One region of the Methylobacterium sp. D48H genome, then DNA from elsewhere that is predicted to be linked to it. Evidence: predicted binding sites of a transcription regulator. Region 1 holds the regulator's gene; the other holds the start of a gene.
What was found. The regulator PhoB, encoded in region 1, activates phosphate uptake and scavenging genes when phosphate is short. The targets are predictions, from matches to a motif close to TGTCATNNANCTGTCAT.

Region 1 (7,745 bases):
GGCCGGCGGCGTGGCGCTGGCGATCATCGCCGTGCCGGTGATCGTGCGCACCACCGAGGACATGCTGCGCCTCGTGCCCGGCACCCTGCGGGAGGCCGGCGCGGCGCTCGGCGCGCCGCCCTCGACGGTGATCATGAGCGTGACCTGGCGGGCGGCCTCGGCCGGCATCGTCACCGGCATCATCCTGGCCCTCGCCCGCATCGCCGGCGAGACCGCGCCGCTGCTGTTCACCGCGCTCAACAACAATTCCTGGTTCTCGGCCAACCTGATGGGCGGCGTCGCGAACCTGCCGGTGATGATCTACCAGTTCGCCCTCTCGCCCTACCCGAACTGGCAGGGCCTGGCCTGGGCGGGCGCGCTTCTGATCACCACCACCATCCTGGCGCTGTCGATCATCGCGCGCCTCGTGATCAAGCCGCAGGCCTCGCGCTGAGCCCCCTTTCGAGGACACGACGATGAACGCCGCCTCCGCGATCCCCACGGTCGAGCTGAACCGCAACCGCGCCGAAGAGGGCGGCCCCGTGCGGATCGCCGTCAAGGACCTGAACTTCTATTACGGCAGCTTCCACGGGCTTAAGGACGTCAACCTCAACTTCCACGACCGGCAGGTGACGGCGCTGATCGGCCCTTCCGGCTGCGGCAAGTCCACCCTGCTGCGCTGCTTCAACCGGATCTACAGCCTCTACCCGGAGCAGCGCGCGGAGGGCGAGATCCTGCTCGACGGCGAGAACATCCTCAGCCCCTCCGTCGACCTGAACGAGCTGCGCTCGCGCATCGGCATGGTGTTCCAGAAGCCGACGCCGTTCCCGATGTCGATCTACGACAACGTGGCCTTCGGCCTGCGCCTCTACGAGAAGCTGCCGAAATCCGAGCTCGACGGCCGGATCGAGGAATCCCTGCGCAAGGCCGCCCTCTGGGACGAGGTGAAGGACAAGCTCCGGCAGCCGGGGACCGGCCTGTCGGGCGGCCAGCAGCAGCGCCTGTGCATCGCCCGGACGGTGGCGCAGAAGCCGGAGGTGATCCTGTTCGACGAGCCGACCTCGGCCCTCGACCCGATCTCGACCGGCCGCATCGAGGAGCTGATCGAGCAGCTGCGCGACGAGTTCACCATCGTGATCGTCACCCACAACATGCAGCAGGCGGCGCGCATCTCGCAGTTCACCGCCTTCATGTATCTGGGGCAGCTCGTCGAGTTCGGTCCGACCAACCGGATGTTCATGAACCCGACGGAACGCCGCACGCAGGACTACATCACCGGCCGCTTCGGCTAGTCTGCCGGGCCGCTCCGGTCCCGGGACCGCCGCTCGCGTCTCCGGCGCGCCGGCGGGTCCCGCAAGCCTCCCGGAGGGCCGTCCCCGGGACCCCATCGAAGGATCCGCCATGCCCGGCCATATCGTCACCTCCTACGACACCGACCTGGAGAACCTGCGTCGCTCGATCTCGGAGATGGGCGGCGTCGCCGAGAAGATGACCGCGGAGGCGACCGACGCCCTCGTGCGCCGGGACGACACGCTCGCCCAGGCTGTGATCCTCGCCGACAAGCGCCTCGACGCGCTGCAGCGGGACATCGAGGAGCGCGCCGTGCTGCTGATCGCCCGGCGCCAGCCCCTGGCCATCGACCTGCGCGAGACCATCTCGGCGATCCGCGTCTCCGGCGATCTGGAGCGGATCGGCGACCTCGCCAAGAACGTCGCCAAGCGCGTGGTGGCGATCTCCGATCAGGCGCCGGCCCAGAAGATCGTGCTCGGCGTGCGCCACATGAGCGACCTCGCCGAGGGTCAGCTGAAGGACGTGCTCGACGCCTACGGGAGCCGCGACGTCCAGGCGGCCCACGACGTCTGGGAGCGCGACGGCGAGATCGACGCCCTGTACAATTCCCTGTTCCGCGAGCTCCTGACCTACATGATGGAGGATCCGCGCAACATCTCGTTCTGCACGCACCTCCTGTTCTGCGCGAAGAACGTCGAGCGCATCGGCGACCACACCACCAACATCGCCGAGACGATCCACTACCTCGCCACGGGCGAGACGCTGGCGGGTGACCGGCCGAAGAACGACGCGTCGAACTACGCGACCGTGGACGGCGTGCAGGCGCCGTGAGGCGCCGACCCCGGCGCCTTCCTGTGGGCGCGGCCGGGGTCACTCTCCGTGCGGGTTGAGGCGGGGCGGCGCCTCCTGCACCATCCGGGGACCGCCCGCAGAACGAGTCTTCGAACGTGAGCATGCAAGTCCTGATCGTCGAGGACGAGGAGGCCCTGAGCACGCTGCTGCGCTACAACCTGGAGGCCGAGGGCTTCCTGGTGGATTCGGCGGCGCGCGGCGACGACGCCGAACTGCTCCTCGCGGAGCGGATCCCGGACCTCGTCCTGCTCGACTGGATGCTGCCCGGCCTCTCGGGGATCGAGCTGTGCCGCCGGATCCGGGCGCGCCGGGAGACCGAGCGCCTGCCGGTGATCATGCTCACCGCCCGGGGCGAAGAGGGCGACCGTGTCCGCGGGCTCGGCACGGGCGCCGACGACTACATCGTCAAGCCGTTCTCGGTCCCGGAGCTGCTCGCCCGGATCCGCGCGCTCCTGCGCCGGGCCAAGCCCGCCCACGTCTCGGACCGGCTGGCGGCCGGCGACCTGGAACTCGACCGCACCGGCCACCGCGTCCGCCGCGGCGGCGAGGAGCTGCATCTGGGCCCCACGGAGTTCCGGCTCCTGGAATTCCTGATGCTGGCGCCGGGCCGGGTCTTCTCCCGCGAGCAGCTCCTCGACGGGGTGTGGGGCCACGACGTCTACATCGACGAGCGCACCGTCGACGTCCATGTCGGGCGGTTGCGCAAGGCGCTGAACGGCCCGCGCCAGACCGACCCGATCCGCACGGTCCGGGGCTCGGGCTACGCCTTCGACGAGACCTTCTCGCTGGAGGCTTGAGGCGGCCCGAAGGGCTGTCGGAGCGCCTCACCGCTCCGGCGCGCCGTCATCGCGAGCGGAGCGAAGCGACCCAGAGCGGCGGGACGCCGGCGCGCGCGGCGCTGCTGGGTTGCTTCGCTCCGCTCGCAAAGACGGTGGGACGGGCCCGCGAAGATTCGCGCGTCCCGGCCTCCAGGGACTCAGCGCGCCAGCGCCGCGCTCCGGCCCGAGGCGGCCGGCACCGCCTCCAGCGCCGCCAGGACCGTCCCCTCGGTGAGGATCTGCGGCAGCACCTGGGGCTCTCCCGTCCCGGTATAGAGCAGGTAGAGCGGGACGCCGCTGCGCCCGTGCTTCTCCAGGAGGCGGGTGATCTCGGGGTTCTGGTTGGTCCAGTCGCCCTTCATGTAGGTCACGCCGCGCTCGGCCATCGCGGCCCGCACGGCCTTCGTGTTGAGCGAGGTCGCCTCGTTGACCGCGCAGGTGATGCACCACGCGGCGGTCATGTCCACGAAGACGGGGCGGTGCGCGTCGAGCAGGGCGTCGAGGCGCGCCTGCGTGAACGGCTCGATCCCGTCGGCGGCGGCCTGCGCGGCCGGCGCGGCGCGATCCCGGGGCAGGGTGACGGCGAGGGCCCCAACGGCGATCAGCGCCAGCGCGGCGGCGGCCTGCGCGACCCGGCCGGCCCGCGGCGGGGCGGCGCGGCCGTGCTCCCAGGCCCAGGCGGCGAAGCCCACGAGGACGAGGCCGATCAGCGCCGCCAGCAGCCCGCGCGGGTCGACCTGCTGCGCCAGCACCCAGATCAGCCACGCCACGGTGGCGTAGACCGGGAAGGCCAGCACCTGCTTGAGGGTCTCCATCCAGGCGCCCGGCCGCGGCAGCGCCCGCAGGGCCGGCGGCCAGAGGGTCAGGAGCAGGAAGGGCAGGGCGAGGCCGAGGCCGAGGCTCGCGAAGACGGCGAGCGCCACGCCGGCGCTCTGGGTCAGCGCGAAGCCCACCGCCGAGCCCATGAACGGCGCCGTGCAGGGCGTCGCCACCAGGGTCGCGAGCACGCCGGTGAAGAACGAGCCGCTCAGGCCGCCGCGCCGGGTGAGGCCGTCGCCGAGGCCGGCGAGCCGGCCGCCGACATGGACCGCGCCCGAGAGGCTCAGGCCCATCGCGAACAGCAGGTAGGCGAGCCCCGCCACGATGGCGGGCGACTGGAGCTGGAACCCCCAGCCGATCGCGGCCCCGCCGCTCTTCAGGCCGATCAGCGCGGCGGCGAGCGCCAGGAAGCTCGCCAGGACGCCGGCCGTGTAGGCGAGGCCGTGGAGCCGCAGCCGGGCCGGCCCCTCGCCCGCGTGCCGCACGAGGCCGAGCACCTTGATCGACAGGACCGGGAAGACGCAGGGCATCAGGTTGAGGATCAGGCCGCCGAGGAAGGCGAAGGCCGCGGCGGTCGCCAGCGTCAGCGCGTCGAAGTCGGCGGTGGCCGGCGCGGTCGCGGGCGGCGCGGTCGCGGCCGCCGCCGCGGCGGCCGGGAGCACCGGCTCGTCGCCGTACGCGAAGGCGAGCCGGCGGGTCCCGGCGGCGTCGACCTCCTCGACCGTCAGGACGCCGGGCAGCGCGGCGGGCACTGGGTCGGTCGGGCTGCTCCGGGCGAGGGTCAGGTGCAGGCCGGTCCCGTCGACGCTCATCACCTGCGCGGCGGCGTTGTCGATCGCCGTCTCGGCGTAGGGGAAGTACGCGGCGTTCCGGACCGCCTCGGGCTTGAGGCCGGCCGCGGCGAAATCGAGGCGCAGGGTGTCGCCCTGGCTCGACAGGCTCAGGGGCCAGAGCGCCGGCACGGGGAGCGCGGCGCGGGCGCGCGCGAACAGCGCGGCGTTGGCCGGGTCCGGCTCGGCCTTGCCGACCGGCAGGGTCAGGGCGAGATCGGCCGAGCCGGGCACGCACTCGGTCTCGCAGACGAGGTAAGTCAGCTTGGCCTGGATCCGCACCGGGTCGGCCGGGTCGAGGCTCGGCGGCGGCGTCACCGGGACGAGGAGCGTGACCTCGCCCTCGTAGCCGTAGTTCATGAGGGTCGCGATCGGGATGCGCTCCGGCGCCGGCCACCGGATCGCGCCGGCGCTGAAGCCGGCCGGCAGGGTCCAGGTCACCTCCGGGGGCAGGCCGGAATCGCCCGGGTTGCGCCAGTAGACGTGCCAGCCGGGCTTGACCTGCATCCGCACCGCCAGCGTGAAGGGCTGCGCGCCGGCGACGGCGGCGGGCTCGGCCACGAGGCTCGCGCGCACGAGGTCCGCGGGCGTGCGGAAGCCCTGCGGGACCCCCTGTGCCGCGGCGGCCGAGAGGCCCGCGGCGAGGGCCAGGATCAGGAGGGCGAGGCGGCGGATCATGCTGTCCCTTCGCGCGCGGGGCGGTCGCGGTTTCACGCGCGGCGTGTCGGGCTCGGCGCGGGCGTTTCCATGGCGTCCGGTCTTACCATGGCGTCGGGTCTTACCATGGACCGCGTCCGGGATCCCCTGCGGCCGGCTCACCCCTCGAGCGGCGCCGTCGCCCGCTCGAGCCAGTCGCGCGTCGCGGTGTCGAGCCAGGGCGCCAGGGTCTCGCGGACCCTCGCATGATAGGCGTCGATCCAGGCCCGCTCCCCGGGCTCGAGCAGGTCCGGCCGGATCAGCCGGCGGTCGTAGGGAGCGAGCGTCAGCGTCTCGAAGCCGAGCATCGGGCGCTCCCCGCCCGCGATCGCGCGGGCCTCGACCAGGACGAGGTTCTCGATCCGGATGCCGTAGGCGCCGCGGGCGTAGTAGCCCGGCTCGTTCGACAGGATCATGCCGGGCTCGAGCGCCACCGTGCCGGTCTTGGCGATCCGCTGCGGCCCCTCGTGAACCGACAGGAAGGCGCCGACGCCGTGACCGGTGCCGTGGTCGAAGTCGAGGCCCGCCTGCCAGAGCGGTGCCCGCGCGAAGGCGTCGATCTGGGCGCCGGTCGTGCCGACCGGGAACACCGCCCGGGCGATGGCGACGTGCCCCTTCAGCACCCGCGTGAACCGGTCGCGCATCTCCGGGCTCGGCGCGCCGACCGCGACCGTCCGGGTGATATCGGTGGTGCCGTCCGGGTACTGCGCTCCCGAATCGATCAGGAACAGCTCGCCCGACTGGACCGCCCGGTCCGTGGCGCGGCTCACCCGGTAGTGGACGATCGCGCCGTTCGGTCCGGAACCCGAGATCGTGGGGAACGAGACCTCGCGCAGGTCGCCGCCGGCGGCCCGGAAATCTTCCAGGGCCTCGACGGCGGCGATCTCGGTGAGGCCGCCGGCCACGGCCGCACCGTCGAGCCAGGCGAGGAAGCGCGCGACGCTCGCCCCGTCCCGGACATGGGCCGCGCGGGCGCCCGCGATCTCGGCGGCGTTCTTGACCGCCTTCATGCCGGTGATCGGGTCCTTGCCGACATCGGCCGTGCCGCCGGCGGCCTCGATCTTCTCCTTCAGGGCGACGGCGCCGGTCGCGGCGTCGAGGCGGACGCGCACGCCCGCCAGGGATGCCAACCCGTCGTCCAGGTCCGCCCGCGGCAGGATCTCGGCGATCGGCGCGAGTTCCGCCCGCAGGGCCGGATCGACGTTCGGAGAGACGAGGTACAGCCGGGCCCGTCCCTCGCGCGGCAGGATGGCGTAACCCAGCGCCAGGGGCGTGTGGGCGACGTCGGACCCGCGCAGGTTGAAGGCCCAGGCCAGGTTGTGCGGGTCGGAGATCACCAGGGCATCGCAGCCACCCTCGGCGAGCGCCGCCCGGATCCGGCCGAGCTTGTCGGCGGCCCCCTCGCCGCACAGCGCGTCGGGATGGACCACCACCGGACCGGCCGGCGGCCGCGGCCGACCGGCCCAGACCGCGTCGACGAGGTTCGGCACCGCCCGCATGGTCCCGCCGGCGCGGGTCACGGCCCGCTCCAGGCGCGCTAGACCGTCCGGGGTGTGCAGCCAGGGATCGTAGCCGAGCACCTGATCCCGCCGCAGGTTGGCTCCGACCCAGACCTCCGGCGTCGATTCGGCAAGCGGCACCACCGTGACGAGGCCGGTATCGACCTGCTCGGGCGCCTGCAGGGTGTAGCGCCCGTCGACGACCAGCGCCGCGGAATCCATCAGGATCACGGCCGTGCCGGCCGAGCCGGTGAAGCCGGTGAGCCAGGCCAGCCGCTCGGCGTCGGCGGGAACGTATTCCGACTGGTGCTCGTCGGCCCGCGGCACGACGAAGCCGTCGAGTCCGGTCTCGCACAGCGCCGCCCGGAGGGCCTCGATCCGCTCGGCGCCCTTCCGGTGGCTCGGGTCGTCGAAGCTCTGGAAGCGCTGGCGCTGTCGGGACGGACGGGTCTCGGTCATGCGGCGAGCCTAGCGCCCGCCGCTCCCGCGTCGCAACACCCTGTTGTCATGAGAAAGAGGTTGGTCGGAGGTCGGTTGCGGTGCTTAAAGATCGTTAGCAATCTTATCACGCCGCGGATTCTCGCTTATTACTCAGACATGCCACGCCGCGTTTACTACCGGATCAGCGACAGACCCGACGGCCGCTTCGACGCCGTCGTGACGATCGAGCCCGACACGGTCGTCCGCCGCGACGGCTTCGATTCGCTCGCCGAACTCGAAGAGTGGATCGACGGCCTGCGCGCGCTGATGGCGGCGCTCGGCGCGCCGGTGTCGCAGGCGGACGCACCGGGGTCGCCGGCCGAGACCGCGGGCGCGCCGGACCGGCCGGGCCGGCTGCGCACCGCGCGCTGATCAGCCGTTCGTGATCGGCAGGTCCGGCGCCCGGTCCGCGGGTGCCCCATCGTAGCCCTCGAGCCAGGCCCGGCGCGCGGGCGAGTCGGCCGGATAGGGGCAGGCATCCT
Region 2 (7,745 bases), on a different contig from region 1:
GACCGGCTCGACGCCAACACCGCGCAAACGCCCGGCATGTACCGGCAGGCCGCGATCAACGCCGCCCGGGTCGGCGCCCAGAAGATCTGGGCCGGCACGGTGGCGATCCAGCCCGACGCCAAGACCGGCGTGCACCACCACGGCGAACTGGAGAGCGTGATCTACGTGGTCTCGGGCCGCGCCCGGATGCGCTGGGGCGACCGGCTCGAATACGTCGCCGAGGCCGGGCCGGGCGACTTCATCTTCGTGCCGCCCTTCGTGCCGCACCAGGAGATCAACGCCTCGACCGACGAGCCGCTGCACTGCGTGCTGGTGCGCTCCGACAACGAGGCGGTGGTGGTCAACCTGCCCGACGTCGAGGCCGCCGAGGCGCCCGAGACGGTGTACTGGGTCGACCCGATCCACAAGCATCCGTGAGAGACTGGAGACGGCAGCGATGAGCCGGGACCGCCAGCTGCATCTCGGCGCCTTCATGCGCCCGGTCGGCATCCACACCGCGTGGTGGCGCTATCCGGGCGGCTATCCGGACGCGAACTTCAACTTCGAGCACCTGGCGCACTTCGCCCGGCGGCTGGAGGCCGCGAAGTTCGACGCGTTCTTCATGGCCGACCACCTCGCGGTGATGAACATGCCGGTGGCGGCGCTCCGCCGCTCGGCCACCGTGACGTCGTTCGACCCGCTGACCCTGCTGCCGGCGCTCGCCGTGCTCACCGATCGGATCGGCCTGATCGCCACCGCGTCGACAACCTACAACGAGCCCTACCACGTCGCCCGCAAGTTCGCCTCGCTCGACCACATCTCGAAGGGGCGGGCCGGCTGGAACCTCGTCACCTCCGGCAACCCGGACGAGGCCCTGAACTTCGGCCGCGACGCGCATCTGGAGCATGCCACCCGCTACGCCCGCGCCCGCGAGTTCTTCGACGTGGTGACCGGCCTGTGGGATTCCTTCGCCGACGACGCCTTCACGATGGATCCGGCGAGCGGCCTGTTCTTCGACCCGGCGAAGATGCGCGTCCTCGACCACCGCGGCGACTTCCTGAAGGTGAAGGGGCCGCTCAACGTCGCCCGGCCGGTGCAGGGCTGGCCGGTGATCGTCCAGGCCGGCGCCTCCGAGGCCGGCAAGCAGATCGCCGCCGAGACCGCCGAGATGGTGTTCGGCGCGGCCTCGACCCTGGAGGCGGCGCGGGCCTTCTACGCCGACGTGAAGGGGCGGATGCCGGCGGCGGGGCGCGACCCGGACCAGCTCAAGATCCTGCCCGGCTGCTTCATCGTCCTGGGCGAGACGGAGGACGAGGCGCAGGCCAAGAAGGCGCGCCTCGACGACCTCGTCCATCCCGACAGCGGCCTCGCCAACCTCTCGGTCCGCCTCGGCGTCGACGCGACGGGCTTCGCCCTCGACGCGCCGCTCCCGGAGCTTCCCGAGAGCAACGCCAGCAAGAGCGGGCAGGCCCAGATCGTCGACTACGCCCGCCGCACCGGCGCGACCGTGCGGGAACTCGCCCGCAAGGTCGGCGGCTACGGCGGCCTGCAGATGGTCGGCACGGCCGCGCAGGTGGCCGACCGCATGGAGGAGTGGCTGGAGACGCGCGCCTGCGACGGCTTCAACGTGATGTTCCCGTTCGTGCCCGAGGGTCTCGACGACGTGGTCGACCGGCTGGTGCCGGAGCTGCAGCGGCGTGGGCTGTTCCGCCGGGACTACGCCGGAACGACGCTGCGCGACCATCTCGGCCTCGCGCGGCCGGCCAACCGCTTCTTCCCGCCCGACGCCCCGGCTCGGCCAGGGGGCTGATCGACCCGCCGCGCGGGCCGGCGCTGTCCCGCGCCGTCGGGGTTCGTGGCGGATCATGCGAACGGCGCGAACCTCCGGTCGTGTCGCGCGGTTATTCTCGGATCGTCGCGCGCCGATGGGAGGGGATCGTGCCCGAGGCTGTTCCGCCCCTGTCCGGGTGCCGCGTCCTCGTCGTCGAGGACGAGTATCTCATCGCCAGCGAGGTCAAGCGCTGGTTGCACAGCGCCGGGGCCGAGGTGATCGGCCCGGTCCCGCGCGCGGATCTCGCCCTGGACCTGATCGCCGAGCAGACGCCCGACGCCGCGGTGCTCGACGTGAATCTGGGCGACGGGAACAGCGTCTATCCGGTCGCCGAGCGTCTCGGCGTCCTCGGCGTGCCGTACCTGTTCGCCACCGGCGACGTGCGGGTCACCGGCGCCTCGGCCCAGGCGAGCCGGCCCATCCTGGAGAAGCCGTTCGTGGCGGCAGAGCTGGTCCGGGCCTTGACCAGGCTCGTCGCGGCCGCCTGAGGCCGCCGCGCCGCCCGCGCGGCCTCAGAGGGGGCCCGGCCCGGGATGCGGGCCCATGCGCCGGCGGTCGTGCTCGATGGCGAAGACGTGGGCGTAGAGGTTCGCGACCCAGCCCCGTCCCTCGACCGTGAGGTCGAGGAACCGGATCGCGTCCCCGATCACGGGCTCGATCTTGCCCCAGAAGAACGACGGGTAGCGCTCCGCGAGGTCGGCCGGGCTGTCGTAGCCGAGTTCCGCGTTGACGCCGATCTCGGCGAATTCGTGGAATAGGGCGTTCAATTTGCGCGGGTAGAGCGGGTCGCCGAGCTGACCGATCAGGTCGGCCGCCCGCAGCAGGCCGGCCTCGGTCCCGGTCTCGCGATGGGAATCGTCCTCGGGGACCGGGAAGCGGGTCAGCTCGATCGCCCGGATGACCCGGGACGCGTCGACGAGATCGTGCGTGCCGAAGCGCTCCTGCACGGCCAGCTTCGAGCGTTCCACGTGGTAGGGCGCCAGCGCCGCGTCCGAGGCGCCCCGGGGCAGGCTGACGGTCGTGCCCTGCGCGTCGATGACGAAGGCCTGCAGCCGGTCTCCGGCGCAGACGCCGCGCACGTAGCCGATGTCGTGGTAGAGGGCGGCCAGGATCATGTGCAGCCAGTCCTCGGGCGTGATGCCCTGCTGCAGGAAGCGGCCGCGGAGGATGTCCTGGGCGACCAGGGTGACGAGGGCCGTGTGGTCGCCGTCGTGGTAGAGGGCGTCGCTCCCGACGATCCGCTCGATCGTCAGGCGCGCCGCGGCCTCGATGATCTCGGCGTAGCGCGGCTCCCGGCTGCCGAAGGTCCGCTGGTAGGTCAGGGCCAGGTGCTCGCCGAGGGCGTCGGCGAGCATCTTGGTCGCGTCGAACATGGGATCCTCGCCGTCAGCTGCGTCGGGCGGCGCCGCGCCCGGCCGGGTCAATGGAGATCACGCGGATCGCCCCCCGCGATCGACGAGCCGCTCCTCGAGATAGGCCGCCGCGTCCGCGTAGAGTTCGTAGCGGCGCAGCAGCACCGCCCGCTTCTCGGCCTTCGTCGCCGCGTCGAGCTTGGCGCGGGCCCTGTCGGCGCGGGCGCGCAGCTTCCCGGCGAGCTTCTCGAAGGCGGCATCGATGCGCGCGCCGACCTTCTCGCCCTCGGCGCGCGCCGGATCGGGGTCGTCCTGCCGGCGCTTCGGCCCGGCCCTCTTCGCTTCTCCAGCCATGACGCATCTCCGGTCGCCCCGATCGGTGGCGGAACCGTATGACGGAACGATCACGGGCGCGACATGGGATCGGCCGCCGCGGGCGCGGCGCTTTCTCAGGCGTGTCACGGAACGCTGCTCTAGGTCGGCCCCGCGACGCGCAGGAGAACCGGCGATGCGGCCCGACGACAGCTCTGCCCCGGATGCCACCTTGAACGCCAACTCGGATGCCACCCTGGAGGCGATCCGGCGTGACCTCGCCGACAGCTACGACGAGGAGCTGGAACTCGGGCTCGAGGAGGATCGCCTCGACCGGCTCGCGGCCGAGCTCGGCGGCGCGCCGCCCGATCATCTCGACCGCAAGGTCTATTTCCGCGCGCTGCTCCGGCTGCAGCACGAGCTGGTCCGGCTCCAGGACTGGGTGCAGGACCGGAAACTGCGCGTGGTCGTGCTGTTCGAGGGCCGCGACTCGGCCGGCAAGGGCGGCGTGATCAAGCGGATCACCCAGCGCCTCAATCCCCGCGTCTGCCGCGTCGCCGCCTTGCCTGCCCCGAGCGAGCGCGAGCGGACGCAATGGTATTTCCAGCGCTACGTCTCCCATCTGCCCGCCGGCGGCGAGATCGTGCTGTTCGACCGCTCCTGGTACAACCGCGCCGGCGTCGAGCGGGTCATGGGCTTCTGCACCGAGGCGGAGGTCGAGGAGTTCTTCCGGTCGGTCCCCGAATTCGAGCGCATGCTGGTGCGCTCCGGCATCGTCCTGGTAAAATACTGGTTCTCGATCACCGATGCCGAGCAGGAATTCCGCTTCCGGATGCGGATCCACGATCCGCTCAAGCAGTGGAAGCTGTCGCCCATAGACGTCGAGTCGCGGCGCCGCTGGGAGGACTACACCCGGGCCAAGGAGGACATGCTGGCGCGGACCCATATCCCCGAGGCGCCCTGGTGGGTGGTCGAGGCGGTCGACAAGCGACGGGCCCGCCTGAACTGTATCAGCCACCTGCTCGACCAGATCCCCTACGGCAGCGTGGAGCACCCGGCGGTCCACTTGCCCGAGCGCTTGCGGCACGCGGACTACGTGCGCGGCCCGGTTCCCGCCGCGATGATCGTTCCGGCCGCGTTCTGATCGCGGCGCGGAGACGGCGCGGGAGTCGTGATCCTGTCGCGGTGGCGCGGCTATAGCGCCGCCATGGCGAAGCGCCCCATGACTCTCGACCTGTTCACGACCCTGGATATCGTCGATGACGACGTCTCGGCCGTCGTCGACGCCTATCTGGCCGATCCCACGCCCGGTTCGGTGGCGTTCGGGGACGGCTTCCGCATCGACCCCGCGGCCGCGGTGGCCTCGCATCCCTTCGCCCGGACGCTGATCGATCAGCCCTGGGCCGATGCCGGGCTGCGCCGGGCCGCCATCCGCGCCGCCATCCTGCTGGCGGAGCCGGAGCGGGTCTGACCGGATCGGCCACCTTTCGCGCGACGGTCGCGCGATATTCGTTGGGCTGGCATGCGGCTGTCATCGCGCTGGCATACCGCTGTCATGCGGCCGTCATGGGCGGGATGGCAGGTCGCCGCCACGGCGAACCTCCCGACCCTATGCCGCCACTCCGCCCGCCCGGTCCTGCCGTGGCGGGCTTTTGTATGCCCGCGGCTCGGCCATCGCGACGACGCGCGTCGGATCCTACGCCTAAAACGGTAGGTGTGCCGACCTCCGACCACACGACGCCCGGTTGTAATCTGGGGCGGAGACGGCGCGGATGAACGGCGCGCCTTCACGGTGAACGATCGGTTTACCCAAACCGCACAATTGCGCCGACCGCTCCGATCCGGGCGCGATCGGCGGGCGTTCTACGGGCAGGTCCACCGGAGACGTGCTGACATGCTGATCCTCAACCCGATGACCGGCCAGATGGTCGAGGTGCGCGTGCCCCGGCCGAAGCCGAAGGCCGCCTGAGCGCGCCAGCTCTCCGTCCGCTCCCCCGCACGCCCGCGGCCCAGGCGGCGTGCCCCTCCAGCCCCGCACGACCCATGCTGCCGACCGATCTCGACCGACCCGCCGAACTGACCCTCTGGCCGGGCTATGCGCCGGCCCGGGTGGCCGTGTCGCACAGTTTCCCGACGCTGCGGGCCGCCCTCGCCGCCGCGGTCGCGGCGATCGATGCCGAGGATGCCAATCCCTGGATCATCACCGAGGGCGGCGACATCCTCGCTCCGGGATGGATCCGCGCGAACACCGCGGGCGCCGTCCTGCAGTAGCCGGACGTCAGCCGGCGAGCTGGTCCGCGCCGCGGTTGCGCCACCGGTACTCGCTCGGCGAGATCCCGTAGCTGTCCTTGAAGCGGCGGCTGAAATGGCTCTGGGTGCAGAAGCCGCAGCTGTAGGCCAGCTCTCCGACGGCCAGATGGGCGAAGCCGGGATCGGCGAGACGCTGCGCGGCGGTCTCCAGCCGCCGCCGCCAGATCCAGTCGGCGATGTTGCGGTCATGCTCGCGGAACAGGGCCTGGAGGTGGCGCAGCGACACGCCGACGGCCGCCGCGAGCCGGGCGGGGTCGAGGTTCAGGTCGCCGAGATGGGCCTCGATGTGGGCCAGCGCGCGCTGGAAGATCAGGACGCCCTGGATGTTCTTGGGGGTCTCGTGCGCGAGGCGTTCCGCGATGCTCGCGACGATGAGATCGACGCCGACCGACGCCATGCGGTTCGACATGTCCGGCGTCAGGCGCTCCGCGTTGCGGACCAGTTCCTGGAAAAAGGTCGTTACCATCGACGTGCCGACTTGATCCGCGCCGATCGTGAGGCACGTGAACCGGCGCGTCGAGCCGAGGGCGCGCTCCAGGGCCGCGCGCGGCAGCTCGACGAACAGCGTCTGCGTGTCGACGTCGGAGGCCATCGTCGCCGGCCGACGGTCCATCACGACGATGTCGCCGGGATTCTGGATCGCGGTGCGGTCGTCCTGCGCGCTGAACACGCGGCCCTTGAGCGTGATGGCGACGTTCAGGGTCTCGTACTTGCCGTGCCGGCGGATCGTGTCCGGGGTCGCGACGGTGGTGACGGCGCTCTGCGTCACGCGCGTGATCAGCAGCGGCCCGACCTCCGCGGCCTCCAGCGTGCCGGTGAAAGCGTGCGCCACGGCAGGCGTAAGTTCGACCGGCACGATCCGCTCGAAGATCGTCTCACGCCAGAGGCGGAAACTGTCTTTCGGCTTGAAATCCGCCGTCGAGAACAAAGTCCTCATCGTAAATTCTTGTATTCATGCTTCGCCGCGCGCGCTCGGGAAAACGGTAGCACGCTTTCAGGCAAGCGCAACGGCGCCGACCAACCTAAGAAGGTTCTCGACCTTGTCAGGAGCCCATAACGTGTCCGATTCGTCCCTCGTCAGCCCCCAATCCAATATCGTGCTGACGGCAGGGCTCGTCGCTGCCTATGTATCGAACAATCGGGTTCCGACCGCCGACCTCCCGACCCTGATCGCGCAGTGTCACGACGCGATCACCGCGCTGGCCGCCAACGGGGCGGCGTCGATCGAGGCTTCGGGGGACACCGACGCGCTGCGCGACCGGCCTACCGCCGCGCAGATCCGCAGCTCGATCCGGCCCGACGGCATCGTGAGCTTCATCGACGGGCGCCGGTACAAGACGCTCAAGCGCCATCTCACGGCCCACGGCCTGCACCCGCAGAGCTACCGCGAGCGCTACGGTCTGCCGGCCGACTATCCGATGGTCGCGCAGGAATATGCCGAGCGCCGGTCCGCGCTGGCGCGCTCCATCGGCCTCGGCGTGCCGGGCGAGCGCGCCGCCTGAGCCGACCCGCCTCGGCAGGCCGCGGCCGATTCGTGGCTGGCGCTCCCGGCCTCAGGCGGCCGCGTGCCGCCCGTCGGGCAGCAGATCCCGGCTCGCCTGCTCGATCCGTTTGAGCCAGTCCTCGGCCGCCGCCGCCCGCAGGGTCGCGGCCTCGGCCCGCGCCTCGGCCTCCCGGACGCGCCGGTCGGCTTCCGCCTCGCGTTCGAGGATCTGCCGCGCCGCCTGCGCCCGCGCCTCCTCCAGGAGCGCCCGCAGGGTCCGGATCTCCTGCTGGGCGGCCTCCAGATCCGCGGCCAGGGTCTCGCAGGCGGTCGATTGCTGGTGCAGGCGCTGATCCTGCGCCTGCTTCGCGACGGTCGCGGCCGACAGGGTGTCGAGGATCTGGCTCCAGTCCGCCACCGGCCGCGACAGCGTCTCCGAATCGGGTTCGGGGGACGCTTCGGAACGCGCCGCCGGGCT

Region 2: the regulator PhoB is predicted to act here: its motif matches at 3,555-3,571, upstream of ppk2 (polyphosphate kinase 2).

Annotation. Positions count from the first base shown of each region.
Region 1 covers NZ_JBKFAP010000014.1:91,474-99,218, reverse strand. Annotated here, with positions in the region: gene pstA (phosphate ABC transporter permease PstA) at 1-433, shown strand, start outside; gene pstB (phosphate ABC transporter ATP-binding protein PstB) at 456-1,271, shown strand; gene phoU (phosphate signaling complex protein PhoU) at 1,381-2,100, shown strand; gene phoB (phosphate regulon transcriptional regulator PhoB) at 2,223-2,918, shown strand; gene ACLBX8_RS20915 (protein-disulfide reductase DsbD family protein) at 3,098-5,266, opposite strand; gene ACLBX8_RS20910 (aminopeptidase P family protein) at 5,404-7,242, opposite strand; gene ACLBX8_RS20905 (hypothetical protein) at 7,381-7,635, shown strand; gene rmf (ribosome modulation factor) at 7,636-7,745, opposite strand, start outside.
Region 2 covers NZ_JBKFAP010000003.1:72,696-80,440, forward strand. Annotated here, with positions in the region: gene ACLBX8_RS08970 (cupin domain-containing protein) at 1-417, shown strand, start outside; gene ACLBX8_RS08975 (LLM class flavin-dependent oxidoreductase) at 437-1,789, shown strand; gene ACLBX8_RS08980 (response regulator) at 1,918-2,298, shown strand; gene ACLBX8_RS08985 (hypothetical protein) at 2,323-3,183, opposite strand; gene ACLBX8_RS08990 (hypothetical protein) at 3,241-3,516, opposite strand; gene ppk2 (polyphosphate kinase 2) at 3,671-4,618, shown strand; gene ACLBX8_RS09000 (hypothetical protein) at 4,697-4,945, shown strand; gene ACLBX8_RS09005 (hypothetical protein) at 5,518-5,745, shown strand; gene ACLBX8_RS09010 (helix-turn-helix domain-containing protein) at 5,753-6,721, opposite strand; gene ACLBX8_RS09015 (MucR family transcriptional regulator) at 6,843-7,286, shown strand; gene ACLBX8_RS09020 (hypothetical protein) at 7,338-7,745, opposite strand, start outside.